Regions from separate parts of the Janthinobacterium sp. CG_23.3 genome, predicted to be linked through region 2. Evidence: predicted binding sites of a transcription regulator. Region 2 holds the regulator's gene; the other holds the start of a gene.

Region 1 (7,027 bases), on a different contig from region 2:
CATCCAGCGCAGCGTGCCGTCGGCGTGGCGCAGGCGGTATTCGACCAGGTAGGGCTGCGCCGCGGCCTGGCTGTGCGCGACGGCGGCGGCGACGCGGCCGCGGTCCTCCGGCAGGATCAGCGCGTTCAGGGTGCGCAGCGGCGGCTGGCCGAGGAAGTCGGCGGCCGCATAGCCGGCCACGCGCTCGATGCCGTCGCTGAGGAACAGCGCCGGGTGGCCCGGCGCGCTGCTGCAGCGGAAGGCGATGCCGGGGATGTTGCCGATCAGCGAGCGGAATTGCTGCTCGCTGTGGCGCAGCGCCAGCTCGATGGCGCGGCGTTCGCTGATGTCGCTGATGAACAGCACGAACAGCTCGCTGTCGGCCAGGCGCGCGTGGCCCAGCGCGCGCCGCAGCGGCACGCTGGAGCCGTCCTTGCGCAGGCCGCAGATTTCGGCGTCGAGCACGCCCTCGCCGCTGCGCAGGTAGCCGAGCAGGCCCTCGCGCTCGGAGCGGCCGGGGTCGGCCATCAGCACGCTGATGTTACGGCCCAGCACCTCGGCGCGCTTCCAGCCGAAGATGCGCTCGGCCGAGGCGTTGAATTCGTGGATGGCGCCGCTGCGGTCGACGGTGATGACGCCGTCGATGGTGGTGGTGAGCAGCGCGCGCATCCAGCTTTCGTTCTGGCTGAGCTGGCGGAACATTTCACGGTAGCGCAGCAGGCCGTTGGCCGAGGCGGCGAAGATGGTGAAGGCGACGGTGATCAGCGTCACCGCCAGCGCCACGAAGGCGCTGCTGGCGCCGACGGCGTTGCCCGGCGGCGGCGTGCCGACGAAGCGCGCCGCCGCCATGCCGGTGTAGTGCATGCCGGCGATGGCGCAGCCCATCACGCTGGCGGCCAGCAGCAGGCGCACGTCGCGGCCGAGGTATTGGCGCAGGCCGCGCAGGCCGAAGCGCACCCACAGCGCCAGCGTTGCCAGCAGCACCGCCACGACGATCGACAGGCCGAACATGAACGGGTCGTAGCGCAACGCCAGGCTCATGTTCATCGCCGCCATGCCGGTGTAGTGCATCGCGCCGATGCCGGCGCCGGTCAGCACGCCACCGGCCAGCAACGCGCCGGCGCTGAGCGTGCGCCGGTTCAGGATCGACAGCGCGACGCCGGAGGCGGCCAGGCTGGGCAGGATCGACAGGATCGTCAGCGTCGGGTCGTAGTCGACGCGGGTGCACAGGCTGAAGGCGAGCATGCCGATGAAGTGCATGGCCCAGACGCCGCAGCCCAGCGCCAGGCTGCCGGTCAGCAGGGCGATGCTGCGCAGGGCGCGGCTGGGATGGGCCGTGCCGCGGCCGGCGATCTGCAGCCCCATCCAGGAGGAAAAGATGGCCACCAGCACCGACAGCGCGACCAGGGCCGGATCGAAGCGGCCGTAGTTGAGCAGGCTCGGATCGGCCGGCGGCGAGAACAATTGCAGCAGCGTGGGTAGGAACATGGGCGACGGCGGGACGGGTGGATAACAAATGCTTCGGTCTAGAAACCACCATAACACATTTCCCCTGGGAAACAAGTCCTGCACGCGTGTTGTTGCGTTCCCGCACCAGCGGCGGCGCCGCCGGCCGTCAGCCGTCGCGCCCGTCGCGCCCGTCGCGCAACTGGCGCGCCCGCGCCAAGCCGGCGACGATTACGTCCAGCGCCTGTTGCCTGGCGGCCGCGTCGGGCAGGCGCAGCACGTAGGACGGGTGGTACAGCGCCAGCACCCAGCGGCCCTGGTGGCGCAGCGGCCGGCCCAGCGCCTGCTTGAGCGTGGCGCCGGCGTCGCCCAGCACCGCCTTGAGCGCCGTCGCGCCCAGCGCCACCACCACCGCCGGTTGGCCGCGCTCGATCTCCCGCTCCAGCCAGACGCGGCAGGCGTCGACCTCTTGCTGCGCCGGCGTCTTGTGCAGGCGCCGCTTGCCGCGCGGCTCCCATTTGAAATGCTTGACCGCGTTGGTGATGTAGACGGCGTCGCGCGCCAGCCCGGCCAGCGCCAGCGCGCGTTCGAGCACGGCGCCGGCCGGGCCGACGAACGGCAGCCCGGCCAGGTCCTCCTGGTCGCCCGGCTGCTCGCCGACCAGCATGATGGGCGCCGTGGCCGGGCCGGCGCCGTCGACGGCCTGGGTGGCGTGGCGCCACAGCTCGCAGCGGCGGCACTGCGCCAGCGCGCCGTCGCCGTCGCCGCCGCCGCGGCGCGGCCCGGCGCCGCCGGCGGCGATGCGCACCACGCTGCCGGGGCGCTCGGCCACGCCGGGCGCCTGGCCGGTGCGGCGGGCGCCGGCGGCGGCCTGCGCCAGCATCGCCGGCACCACCGCGCCCTCGGGCAGGTTTTTCCAGAAGCGCGCCGGGATGTGGCTGTGCAGCAGGCGCCGGTTCAGCCGCGCCGGATTGAAGATGCTACGGTAATAGGTCAGCCACAGCGCCTCGCCGGCGTCGTCGACGTCGGCGGCGCCGCGCATCCGCGGCGGCAGGCTGTGCAGCGCGGCGCCGTCCCACATCACGGTCGCCTCGGGCGTGGCGATCATCCACGTCGCGCCGCCCATGCGCGCGGCGAAATGCGGCGCCACCTGCGCCAGCACGTCGTGCACCGGTTCGTACCAGGCGACGAAGCGCGGCGCCTCGGCCGCCTCGGGGCGTTCGCGAAAGCGCACGTAGGCGTGCATGTCGTGCTGCTCGCGCTGCACCGCCTTGACCATCGCGTGCAGCCGCGCGCCGTCGGGGTCGGCGGCCGACATGACGTCGCGTTCGCCGCGCCGCCAGCGCCACACCACCCGGTACAGCAATGCCCAGCGCGCGTCGGCGCGGAAGCGCGCGGCCGTTTGCAGCAGGTCCACCAGCCGGCGCGGCAGTTGCACCGCGCCGGCGGCGGGGCAGGGCGCGCGCGGCCGCGCGACGGCGTCGTCGATGCCGGCCAGCAGGTCGCCGTCGCCGGGGCGACTGATCCATTGCACCGCGTGCGGCGCGATGTCGTGCGCCAGCAACTGGCGCGCCGCGTCGCGCCACTGCTCGAAGCACTGCGCCAGCACCGGCTGCCCGGCGCTCACGGCGGCGACCGCGTCCGGCGGCGTCAGCTTGTTTGCGGCGCCGGCCATAGGTCTAACTGTTGCGGCGCCAGCTGTTGCGCCGCCTGTTGCTGCGGGCCGCGTTGGGGCGCCGGCGCCAGCGCGCGCCGCAGCAGCTCGGACGAGCTGGCCCCCTGCGGCGGCGAATAGTCGGCGGTGACGATGAACGGCGCCGCCTTCTTCATGCTGCAGCGCAGCCGGCTCACGTCGGCGTAGCGGATGCGCCGCAGCCGCCGCAGCTCGACCAGGCGCTTGGCGTTGCGCACGCCGATGCCGGGCACGCGCGCGATCATCGCCGCGCCGGCCCGGTTCAGGTCGAGCGGAAAGTGCTCGCGGTGCGCCAGCGCCCAGGCCAGCTTGGGGTCGATGTCGAGCGCCAGGTTGCCGGCCGCCGGCAACAGCTCGTGCACCTGGAAACCGTAGGCGCGCAGCAGGAAGTCGGCCTGGTACAGGCGGTGTTCGCGCAGCAGCGGCGGCGCTTGCAGCGGCACGCTGTCGGGGCTGTGCGGGATCGGGCTGAAGGCCGAATAATAGACGCGCTTGAGCTTGTAGCTGCCGTACAGGGTTTCCGCCGTCGCCAGGACCTGCCGGTCGTCGCTGGCGTCGGCGCCGACGATCATCTGGGTGCTCTGGCCGGCCGGGGCGAACGCCGGCGCCCCCGGCTCCTGCGCCTTTTCGTCGAGCTTGCGGCGGATCGCGCCCATCGCCAGCTTAATGGTGTGCAGGTTTTTCTCCGGCGCCAGGCGCTCGATGCCGGCCTGCGTCGGCAGTTCGATGTTCACGCTCAGGCGGTCGGCGTAGCGGCCGGCGGCGGCGATCAGGGCCGGGTCGGCGTCGGGGATGGTTTTCAGGTGGATGTAGCCGCGGAACTGGTGCACTTCGCGCAAGGTGCGCGCGACCTGCACCAGTTGCTCCATCGTATAGTCGGCCGAGCGGATGATGCCGGAACTGAGGAACAGGCCGTCGATATAGTTGCGGAAATAAAAGTCCGTGGTCAGCTTGACCACCTCGCGCACCGAAAAGCGCGCGCGCGGCACGTTTGAACTGCGCCGGTTGACGCAATACTGGCAGTCGTAGGCGCAGTAATTGGTCAGCAAAATCTTCAGCAGCGACACGCAGCGCCCGTCCGGCGTGTAACTGTGGCAAATGCCCATGCCGGTGGTGGCGCCGAAGCCGTCCAGGCCGGCCGAACCGCGCTTGGGCGCCCCGCTGCTGGCGCAGGAGGCGTCGTATTTGGCGGCGTCGGCGAGAATTTCAAGCTTGTCGGTCAGTTCCATGGGAATAATTAATTACTGTATGAATATACAGTATGGTACGCCGATTCGCGTCGCCGGTGTGATCCGTTTCGATCCGTGCACGGCGGCGTTTTTTGCCTGTCCGGCGGCGGGCGATGAGCAGGCTTACGCCGTCGCTCATCCGACCTGCCACGCGCTCGCTCCGGCCGCCGGGAGCATGGGCACAGCAACAACATCCATGGCATACATCCAACGTAAAATTCTCCCGGGCAAAACGTCAATGCCGCGTTACGCTTGCGTTATACTCCCGTTCTGGTGTCGAACCTGGCATGGCCGAGGCCCAATCCAGTAGCAGACAACGCTCCCGCTGCCCGTCCGAAACGCGCCCGCAAGACGGCCGCCCAAGCCCGCCCCATTCGCCCCCATGCCGACCGACATCGCCTCCCTGCTATTCGCCCTGACGCTCAACATGCTGGTCATGTCCGTCGCCCTGCCGTCGGTGATGGGCGAGGTCAACACGGCGGCGCGCCGGGCCCAGGCCGGCATCTTCGCCGGCGCGGTCGGCTGGGCGCTACTGCTGGGTTCCGGGCTGACCGACGCCGGCTCCTGGGCCGACCGCGCGCTGTCGACGCTGGCGATGGCCGGCATCGCCGGCGGCATGGCGCTGAACGCCGTCGCGTTCGACCTGTGGTGCGGGCGCACCACGTCGTCGCGGGCGCCGGCGGCCATCGCCGTGCTGCTCACGCTCGGCTACGGCATCGGCTTTTCCAGCTACGCGTTCCGGGTCGGCTGGGCCAACGGCCTGCTGGCGCTGCAAATGGCGATGGTGGCGGCGACGCTGTGGCGCAAGCCGCTGGTGCCGGTGGGCCGCTGGCGCTGGCTGCTGGTCGTCGCCCTGCTGGCGCAGACCATCGTGACGGCCTGGCGCGGCGTGCTGGGCGCCTTCTTTACCGACCAGTTTCCGACCTTCCTGACCCTGCACCCGGTCAACATCGCCTTCGGGCTGGTGGCCAACGTCACCTCCATGCTGTCGCTGGCGGGCATCCTGCTGGCGCACCGCGACGAGGCGGCGCGCGGGCTGCAACTGCTGGCCACGCTCGACGGCCTGACGGGCGTCTTCAACCGGCGCGCCTGGCTGGTGCAGGCCAAGCTCGACCTGGCCATCAGCGTGCGCTACGACCAGCCGCTGGTGCTGCTGATGCTCGACCTCGATTACTTCAAGCAGATCAACGACAGCCACGGCCACGAGGCCGGCGACCGCGCCTTGCGCTTTTTCGCCGTCGCGCTGCAAACCGTCAGCCGCACCGGCGACGTGCTCTGCCGCTACGGCGGCGAGGAATTCTGCGTGCTGATGAACCGCGCCGACCACGCCGCCACGCAGTCCTTCGACCAGCGCCTGCGCGCGCTGCTGGCCGCGTCGGCGCAGGAGCAGCTGGGCCACCAACTGAGTTACAGCGCCGGCGTCGCCACGCGCGTGGGCGCCGGCGATACGCTGGAGGCGATGCTGCGGCGCGCCGACGTCGCGCTGTACGGTGCGAAGGCGCTGGGCCGCGCGCGCACGCTCGACGCGCAGGGGCGAGAGCTGGAGCCAGCTAGCGCTTCCTGAGGCAGCCGCGTCGGTTCCGTTCAGGTGGACGGGCGCAGGCGCCGCATCAGCGCGTCGTAGACCGCGGGTGGCAGCAGCAGTCGCTCAACCACGGTCTGCCGGCTTTGCTTGAGCTTGCCCTTCGCATCGAGATGGTTGTCGAGGGCGTCCAGGTTCAGCACGCGCAGGGTCGGGTCGGCGGTTTCGGCAATCAGTTCAAGCTCGAAGCTCTTCCAGCGCTCCGTTTCGCGCGGCGCGCCGGCATCGACGGCAAGGAGCTGCTCCAGTTGCGTGAAGTCGCCGCGTTCGAATGCCGCGCGCAACGCTGCCGGGGCCGTGTCGTGGCCATCCACTTCGAGTTTCAGCGCCTGCTCGGCCCATCCGCCGCAGCGTTCCGAATACACGCGCGTGCCGGTGCCGACCCAGGCGCTAAACAGCGCCGCCAGCGCGACCAGCGCGGCTTCCAGGCCCCATTGCCAGAGCATCTGGTTCGCCGACGCCGGCTCGGACGGCGTGCCCGCGCCCATGTGACGGCTGATGGACGTGCGGTAGTGCTCCGCCAGCCAGTCGAAAAAGGCCTGCCATTGCGCGACATCGGCCAGCGCCAGCTGGCTGGCGGTCGCGCCGCCGCGATCCAGCGTCAAGGCGATCCAGAGCAGCCACGACGCCCACAGCCCGAAGGCCACCAGCACCAGCGTTGCGAGCAGGTTGAAGGGCAGCGAGCGCGACTTCCCGGCCTGCGCGGCGGAACTGGCGGCTATGCCGATCAGCGCGCCGAAGATCAGCGTCGCCAGAAACGAAAAATAGATGAAGGGATTGTAATGGATGACCACGGCGTACAGCGCGGCCGACGCGGCAACGCCCGCTCCGCCGGCGAAGAGGACGTACAAGGGAGCCAGCGGACCGACGCGCCCGGAGCGCACATGATAAATGGGAGATTGCTGCATGTAATGAGTGCCTGATTTTAAGTTATGGGGGAGCGCCCAAAACGCATGCTGGGTCGGCTATAGTCGTAGAGTTTAATGCAGGCTGTGGAGGGCACGAATTATTAATCAGATAATTTGTCATGTATCGCATGATTGCCGCCCTCAGTTGGCCGCACTTAAGCACTCTTCTATCATGAGTATTCGGGTATGA
Region 2 (7,027 bases):
CGCTGGCGAAGACAGCGGCTTTTACACCGCCGACGACCAGGGCGCGACTGCGAAGGCGCGTTCCAAGCGCGCCAGCAACGCCGGCAACAGCGCCGGCGCCGGGCCGCGCCGCGGCGGCAAGGACGCCGCCGATCCGGTGCTGCCGGAGAAAAAACGCGCGCGCCGCCGTTTGGTCGGCGCCGTCGCGCTGGCGCTGGGGGTAGCGGTCGGCTTGCCGATGCTGCTCGATTCCGAACCGAAGCCGCTGGCCTCCGACATCGCGATCCAGATCCCGTCGAAGGACAAGCCGGCCGCGCAGCACGGCCCCGCCACGTCGGCGTCGGGTTCGGTGTCGTCGCGCGTGGCGGCCGGCGAGGCCCTCGACCAGTCCGAGGAAATCGTTGACGATGCCGCGGCGCCGGTGCCGGCGGCGCCTGTCAAGGTGGCGCCGACGCCAGTGGCGCCGCCGGTGCTCGCCGAAGTAAAGACTCACATTGAACCGAAGCCGGTGAAGCCGGAAGCGCCCAAAGTCGAGGCCAGGGTTGCGACCAAGCCGGACGCGCCGAAGGCCGAGGCCAGGGTCACGCCAAAGCCGGAGCCAAAGCCGGAACCGAAGCCGAAGCCCGACGCCAAGCCGCACGAGACCCGCCAGGCCGAGGCCAAGCCGGTCGAGCCCAAACCGGTCGAGCCGAAACCGGCCGCCAAGCCGGCCCAGCCGGCCGAAGACGCCACGCGCGCGCTGGCGATTTTGGAAGGCAAGCCGGCGGCCAAGCCACAGGAGGCCGGCTCCGGCAAGTTCGTGGTGCAGGTTGCCGCGCTGGCGACCCAGGACAAGGTCGACGAATTGCAGGGCAGGCTGAAGGAAGCGGGCATCCACTCCTACACGCAGAAGGTGCCGACCCCGACGGGCGAGCGCATCCGCGTGCGGGTGGGGCCGTTCGGCAGCAAGGAAGACGCCGAGAAGGCGCGCGCCAAGTTGAGCAAGCTGGGCCTGGGCGGCAGCCTGGTGCCGGCTTGACGCCAAAGATGGCGGCGAGCGGCCACCAAGGGCGGGCGGCGTGACGCTGTTCGACTACCTGGTCTTGTTCGTGCTGATCTGCTCGGTGGTCATCAGTACGCTGCGCGGCCTGGTCAAGGAAATGCTGTCGCTGGTGAGCTGGGTGGTCGCCTTCGTCGTCGCCAACGCCTATGGCGCGGCGCTGGCGGCGTTGTTGCCGGATGTTATACCCGGCCAGGTGATACGCCTGATGGTGGCGTTCGTGGTGTTGTTTATCGGCGTGCGCCTGTTGATGGGGCTGCTCGCCATGGCGGTGGACGCGCTGGTCACGGCAACCGGCCTGAGCCTGGCCGACCGCGGCCTCGGCGGCCTGTTCGGCCTGGCGCGCGGCCTAGTCATCGTGTTGGCCGCCGTTATCTTGTGCGGGATGACGTCGATCCCGCAGCAGGCTTTCTGGAAACACGCGCTGTTAAGTCCGCTGGCGGAAAGCGGGGCCCGCACCATCAAGCCCTTTCTGCCGGCCGCTTACGCGCAGTACGTGCAATTTTGAATTTTTTTAAAATCAGTAGCACCAGTTTAGGAGCACACCATGTGTGGCATCGTCGGCGTCGTTTCTCATCAACCTGTTAATCAAATGCTCTATGATGCCTTGCTGCTGTTGCAGCATCGCGGTCAGGACGCGGCAGGGATCGCGACCAATCACAGCAGTATGTTTTCCATGCACAAGGCCAACGGCCTGGTCCGTGACGTTTTCCGCACCCGCAACATGCGTTCGCTGCAAGGCAACTCGGGTATCGGCCACTGCCGCTATCCGACCGCCGGCTCGTCCAGCGAGGAGGAAGCGCAGCCGTTCTACGTCAACGCCCCGTTCGGCATCACGCTGGCGCACAATGGCAACCTGACCAACTGGGAACAACTCAAGACCGAGATGTTCAAGAACGACCGCCGCCACATCAACACCGACTCCGACTCGGAAGTGTTGCTCAACGTGCTGGCGCATGAAATCGACGAAGCCACCAGCGCGCTGACGCTCGACCCGGCCGCCGTCTTCAAGGCCGTCACCGTGCTGCACCGCCGCGTGCGCGGCGCCTACGCCGCCGTGGCGCAAATCGCCGGCCTGGGCCTGCTGGCCTTCCGCGACCCGTTCGGCATCCGTCCGCTGTGCATGGGCATCATCGAAAGCGACAAGGGCACCGAATACATGGTGGCCAGCGAATCGGTCGCGCTCGAAGGCATGGGCTTCCGCTTCGTGCGCGACATCGCGCCGGGCGAAGCGGTCTTCATCGACCTCGACGGCGTGCTGCACAGCCAGCAATGCGCCGACAACCCGAGCCTGAACCCCTGCGTCTTCGAATACGTCTACCTGGCCCGCCCGGACTCGATCATCGACGGCGCCTCGGTCTACGCGACGCGCCTGAAAATGGGCGAATACCTGGCCGAGAAGATCCGCAAGGAATTCCCGGAAGGCGAAATCGACGTCGTCATGCCGATTCCCGACTCGTCCCGTCCGGCCGCGATCCAACTGGCCCTGGCGCTGAACATCGAATACCGCGAAGGGTTCATCAAGAACCGTTACATCGGCCGCACTTTCCTGATGCCGGGCCAGGCCATGCGCAAGAAATCGGTGCGCCAGAAGCTCAACGCCATCGCCTCCGAGTTCAAGGACAAGGTCGTGCTGCTGGTCGACGATTCGATCGTGCGCGGCACCACCAGCCGTGAAATCGTGCAAATGGCGCGCGAAGCCGGCGCCAAGAAAGTCATCTTCGCCTCGGCCGCGCCGCCGGTGATCTTCCCGAACGTGTACGGCATCGACATGCCGACCCGCGACGAGCTGATCGCCTACGGCCGCACCACCGAGGAAGTGTGCCGCGAAATCACCGCCGACGCCCTGGTGTACCAGGACATCGACGCGCTCAAGCGCGCCATTTCGGACGTCAACCCGGCGCTGACGAACTTCGAAGCCTCGTGCTTCGACGGCGTCTACGTCACCGGCGACGTGTCGCAAGCCTATCTCGACCGTCTTGAGTACGCGCGCCACAATCCGAAGGCGGCGGCGGTGGAAGACACCCCGCGTTCGCAGCTGAACCTCAACCTCGCCACCACCGAAGGGTGATGACGCGCCCGGCTTGCGCCGGGCTTTTTTTTTGCCCGCGCGCGCGCGGCGGCGTTTCCGGAAAAACCATGAGCGACACAAAAAACTACGGCTTTACCACCACCATCCTGCACGGCGACCGCCAGAAGTCGATCGAACACGGCTCGCTGCACCGGCCGATCCACACCTCGGTGGCTTTCGGCTACGCCGACGCGCGCCAGCTCGCCTCGGTATTCCAGGGCAAGGAGCCGGGCTTCCGCTACGGCCGCCAGGGCAACCCGACCGTCTCGGCGCTGGAAGATAAAATCACCAAGATGGAAGACGGCGTCGCCAGCATCTGCTTCGCCACCGGCATGGGCGCCATCGGCGCCGTGTTTCAGGCGCTGTTGCGGGCCGGCGACCACGTGGTCTCGTCGTCCTTCCTGTTCGGCAACACCAACAGCCTGTGGCAAACGGTGGCCGGGCAGGGCGTCGGCGTCGCCTTCGTCGACGCCACCGACGTCGGGCGGGTCGCCGCGGCGCTCACGCCGGCGACGCGCATTGTTTTCGTCGAAACCATCGCCAACCCGCGCACCCAGATCGCCGACCTGGAGCGCATCGGCGAACTGTGCCAGCAGCGCGGCATCCTCTACATCGTCGACAACTCGATGACCTCGCCCTACCTGTTCCGCCCGAAGACGGTGCACGCCGGCCTGGTGGTGAACGCGCTGACCAAGTCGATCGGCGGCCATGGCGACGCGCTTGGCGGCTGCCTGACCGACACCGGCGCCTACGACTGGGGCCGCTTCCCGAACATCGTCGAGAACTACAAGAAGGCCGCGCCTAAGCAATGGGGCATGGCGCAGATCCGCGCCAAGGGCTTGCGCGACTTCGGCGCCTCGCTGGGGCCGGAGGCGGCGCACAGCATCGCCGTCGGCGCCGAAACGTTGGCGCTGCGCATGGAGCGCGCCTGCGCCAACGCCATGGCGCTGGCGCAACTGCTGGAGGCGGACGAGCGCGTCGCCGCCGTGCACTACCCGGGCCTGGCCTCGCACCCGCAGCACGCCCTCGCCGGCGAACTGTTCCGCGGCTACGGCTTCCTGTTCAGCTTTGAGTTGAAGGACGGCATCGACTGCTTCGACTTCCTGAACCGGCTGAAGTTGGCGATCCCGGCCAGCAACCTGGGCGACACCCGCACGCTGGTGATCCCGGTCGCCCACACCATCTTCTTTGAAATGGGCGCCGAGCGGCGCGCCTCGATGGGCATCGCCGAATCGCTGATCCGCGTCTCGGTCGGCATCGAAGATAGCGCCGACCTGCTGGACGACTTCCGCGCCGCCTTGGCCGGCTAGTTGGTGCGGTTGTCGTCGCTCGGGTTGGCCGGAACGGCGCAATCCGACCCGCGACACGCTGCGGGTCAACAAAAAAGCCGGCCCAGGAGGCCGGCTTTTTGCACTATTCTTTCATCGATCTCAATGCCAGCTGCGCATCAGGCCGACCGCCAAGCCCTCGATGGCGAACTCGTCGGCTTCCGGATCGACCTTGATGATCTTGAAGTCCGGGTTCTCCGGCAGCAGCTCGATCAGGCTGCCGGTCTTGCGGTAGCGCTTGACGGTGACGTCGTTGCCGATGCGCGCCACGACGATCTGGCCGTTCTTGGCGCTGTCGACCTTTTTCACCGCCAGCAAATCGCCGTCCATGATGCCGGCGTCGCGCATCGACTCGCCGCGCACCTTCAGCAGGAAATCGGGGCGGGCCGAAAACATCGCCGGGTCGACCTGGTAATGGGTCTCGACGTGCTCCTGCGCCAGCATCGGCGAGCCGGCCGCGACGCGGCCGATCAGCGGCAGCGACATCATCAGCGAGGCCGGCACGCGCGCGGCGGGCGCGTCGACGGAGGCGCCGATCAGGCGGATGCCGCGCGAGGTGCCGGGCGAAATCTCGATGGCGCCCTTGCGCGCCAGCGCCTGCAAATGCTCCTCGGCGGCGTTGGCCGACTTGAAGCCCAGTTCGTTGGCGATCTCCGCGCGGGTCGGCGGGAAGCCGGTATTTTCAATCGCATCCTTGATCAGATTCAGAATTTGTTCTTGCCGTGCAGTGAGCTTGATCATGGGGGTCCGCGCATCGTGAAATGCTGTCTATATAAACAGACTGTATTTTTGTACAGTATCGACGCCAATGCAAGGGCTTTTACCCGTTTTTGAGAAATAATGCCGAAAACCAGCAACCGGCCCGTGTTGCGCGGCGGCGGCGCGCAAGATGGGTGTTGAGTATTGACAAAAAAGGCGTTATAATCTTCGGCTCACCGCTTCCCACACTCGTCTTGACGCCGAGGTGGGCGATTATCAATCCGTCCTTAAGGAGTTTGCATGCGTCATTATGAAATAGTATTTATCGTCCATCCGGACCAGAGCGAGCAAGTGCCCGCCATGATCGAACGTTACAAAGCCAGTGTGTCGACACGCGGCGGTTCGGTTCACCGCGTGGAAGATTGGGGCCGCCGTCAAATGGCTTACTCGATCCAAAAACTCGCCAAAGCACACTACATCTGCATGAACATCGAGTGCGACAATGAGACCCTGGTCGAATTGGAAACAGCATTCAAATTCAATGATGCCGTGTTGCGTCATCTGACCGTCAAGATGAAGAAAGCTGAAACAGCTCCTTCGCCGATGATGAAGTCGGTTCAACGTGAAGACGCGGCCAAAAGCCATCGCACCGAAGCGCCTGCGGCTGCCGCCGCCGTCGCAGCTTAATTGTTGTTCGGGAACCTGAGCTGAACCAGCTACAAGTTGTCGCCGTCATTGCCGAGCGCGAAGTATTGCGCTACACCCCGGCGGGTATGCCGATTGTGAATGCAGTATTGCAGCACAGTTCGCAACAAATGGAGGCCGGCATCGCCCGCTTGACCGAGTTTGACGTCGCCGCGCTTGCCGCTGGCGAAATCTCAGGCCGGTTCAGTGAGGCAGCCTTGGGCGGGGTCTATCAGTTCACCGGTTTCCTGGCTCGCAAGAGCCGCAACAGTAAAAGCCTGGTGTTTCACATCATTGATTTTAGTGCTGTCAATTCAGACTAGCGCATTTATTAGATACAGGAGCCTCAAATGGCATTCGGTAAAAAGTTCGACAAAAACAAGCTCAAGCTTAAAGAAAAGCGCAAACAGCAAAACCCGCTGTTCAAACGTAAGAAGTTCTGCCGCTTCACCGCCGCGCACGTTGAACAAGTCGACTACAAAGACGTCGATACGCTGAAAGATTTCGTCCAGGAAAACGGCAAGATCATGCCAGCACGCCTGACCGGTACCAAAGCGCACTACCAGCGCCAAGTTGACACCGCAATCAAGCGCGCCCGCTTCCTCGCGCTGCTGCCATACACCGACCTGCACCACGCTTAATTGCTGGCGTCAGAGAATTCCTGGAGAGAAATATGCAAATCATTCTGTTAGAAAAAGTCGCTAACGTCGGCAACCTCGGCGAAGTCGTCAAAGTCAAAGACGGTTACGCTCGTAACTTCCTGATCCCGCAACGCATGGCTCGCCGTGCTACCGCTACCGCTATCGCTGAATTCGAAGTCAAGCGCGCGGAACTGGAAAAAGCTGCCGCCGCTAAACTGGCCGCTTGCCAAGCCCAGGGCGAAAAACTGAACGGCATGACCGTTCAAGTTGCCCAGAAAGCCGGCGTCGATGGCCGTCTGTTCGGTTCCGTCACCAACTTCGACATCGCTGAAGCGTTGACGAAGCAAGGTTTCGCAGTCGAAAAAGCGCAAGTGCGTATGCCTAACGGCCCGCTCAAAACCACCGGCGAGCACGCCGTGTCGGTTGCGCTGCACACCGACGTCGTCGTTGACGTCACCATCGCCGTCGTCGGCGAGCACGCTTAAAGCGCTACCGGCCCGACGGCCGGTGCAAGCTTGTTGTAATGCTAAAAAGCCGGGTCCGCCCGGCTTTTTTATCGCCAATTTTTTTTAGCCGCGCCGCCGAA

Evidence for each region. Region 2 encodes LexA, which represses DNA repair genes until DNA is damaged. Its sites were predicted from a motif close to ACTGTATNNNNATACAGT; they were not measured.
Region 1: the regulator LexA is predicted to act here: its motif matches at 4,362-4,379, upstream of ACFDR9_RS05470 (putative DNA modification/repair radical SAM protein).

Annotation. Positions count from the first base shown of each region.
Region 1 covers NZ_JBJXIB010000012.1:34,276-41,302, forward strand. The annotation lists gene ACFDR9_RS05460 (MHYT domain-containing protein) at 1-1,467, opposite strand, end outside; gene ACFDR9_RS05465 (UdgX family uracil-DNA binding protein) at 1,595-3,100, opposite strand; gene ACFDR9_RS05470 (putative DNA modification/repair radical SAM protein) at 3,076-4,347, opposite strand; gene ACFDR9_RS05475 (GGDEF domain-containing protein) at 4,730-5,911, shown strand; gene ACFDR9_RS05480 (hypothetical protein) at 5,932-6,837, opposite strand.
Region 2 covers NZ_JBJXIB010000013.1:48,272-55,298, forward strand. The annotation lists gene ACFDR9_RS05795 (SPOR domain-containing protein) at 1-997, shown strand, start outside; gene ACFDR9_RS05800 (CvpA family protein) at 1,038-1,526, shown strand; gene purF (amidophosphoribosyltransferase) at 1,566-3,089, shown strand; gene ACFDR9_RS05810 (cystathionine gamma-synthase family protein) at 3,158-4,399, shown strand; gene lexA (transcriptional repressor LexA) at 4,520-5,158, opposite strand; gene rpsF (30S ribosomal protein S6) at 5,417-5,803, shown strand; gene priB (primosomal replication protein N) at 5,824-6,123, shown strand; gene rpsR (30S ribosomal protein S18) at 6,151-6,441, shown strand; gene rplI (50S ribosomal protein L9) at 6,474-6,926, shown strand.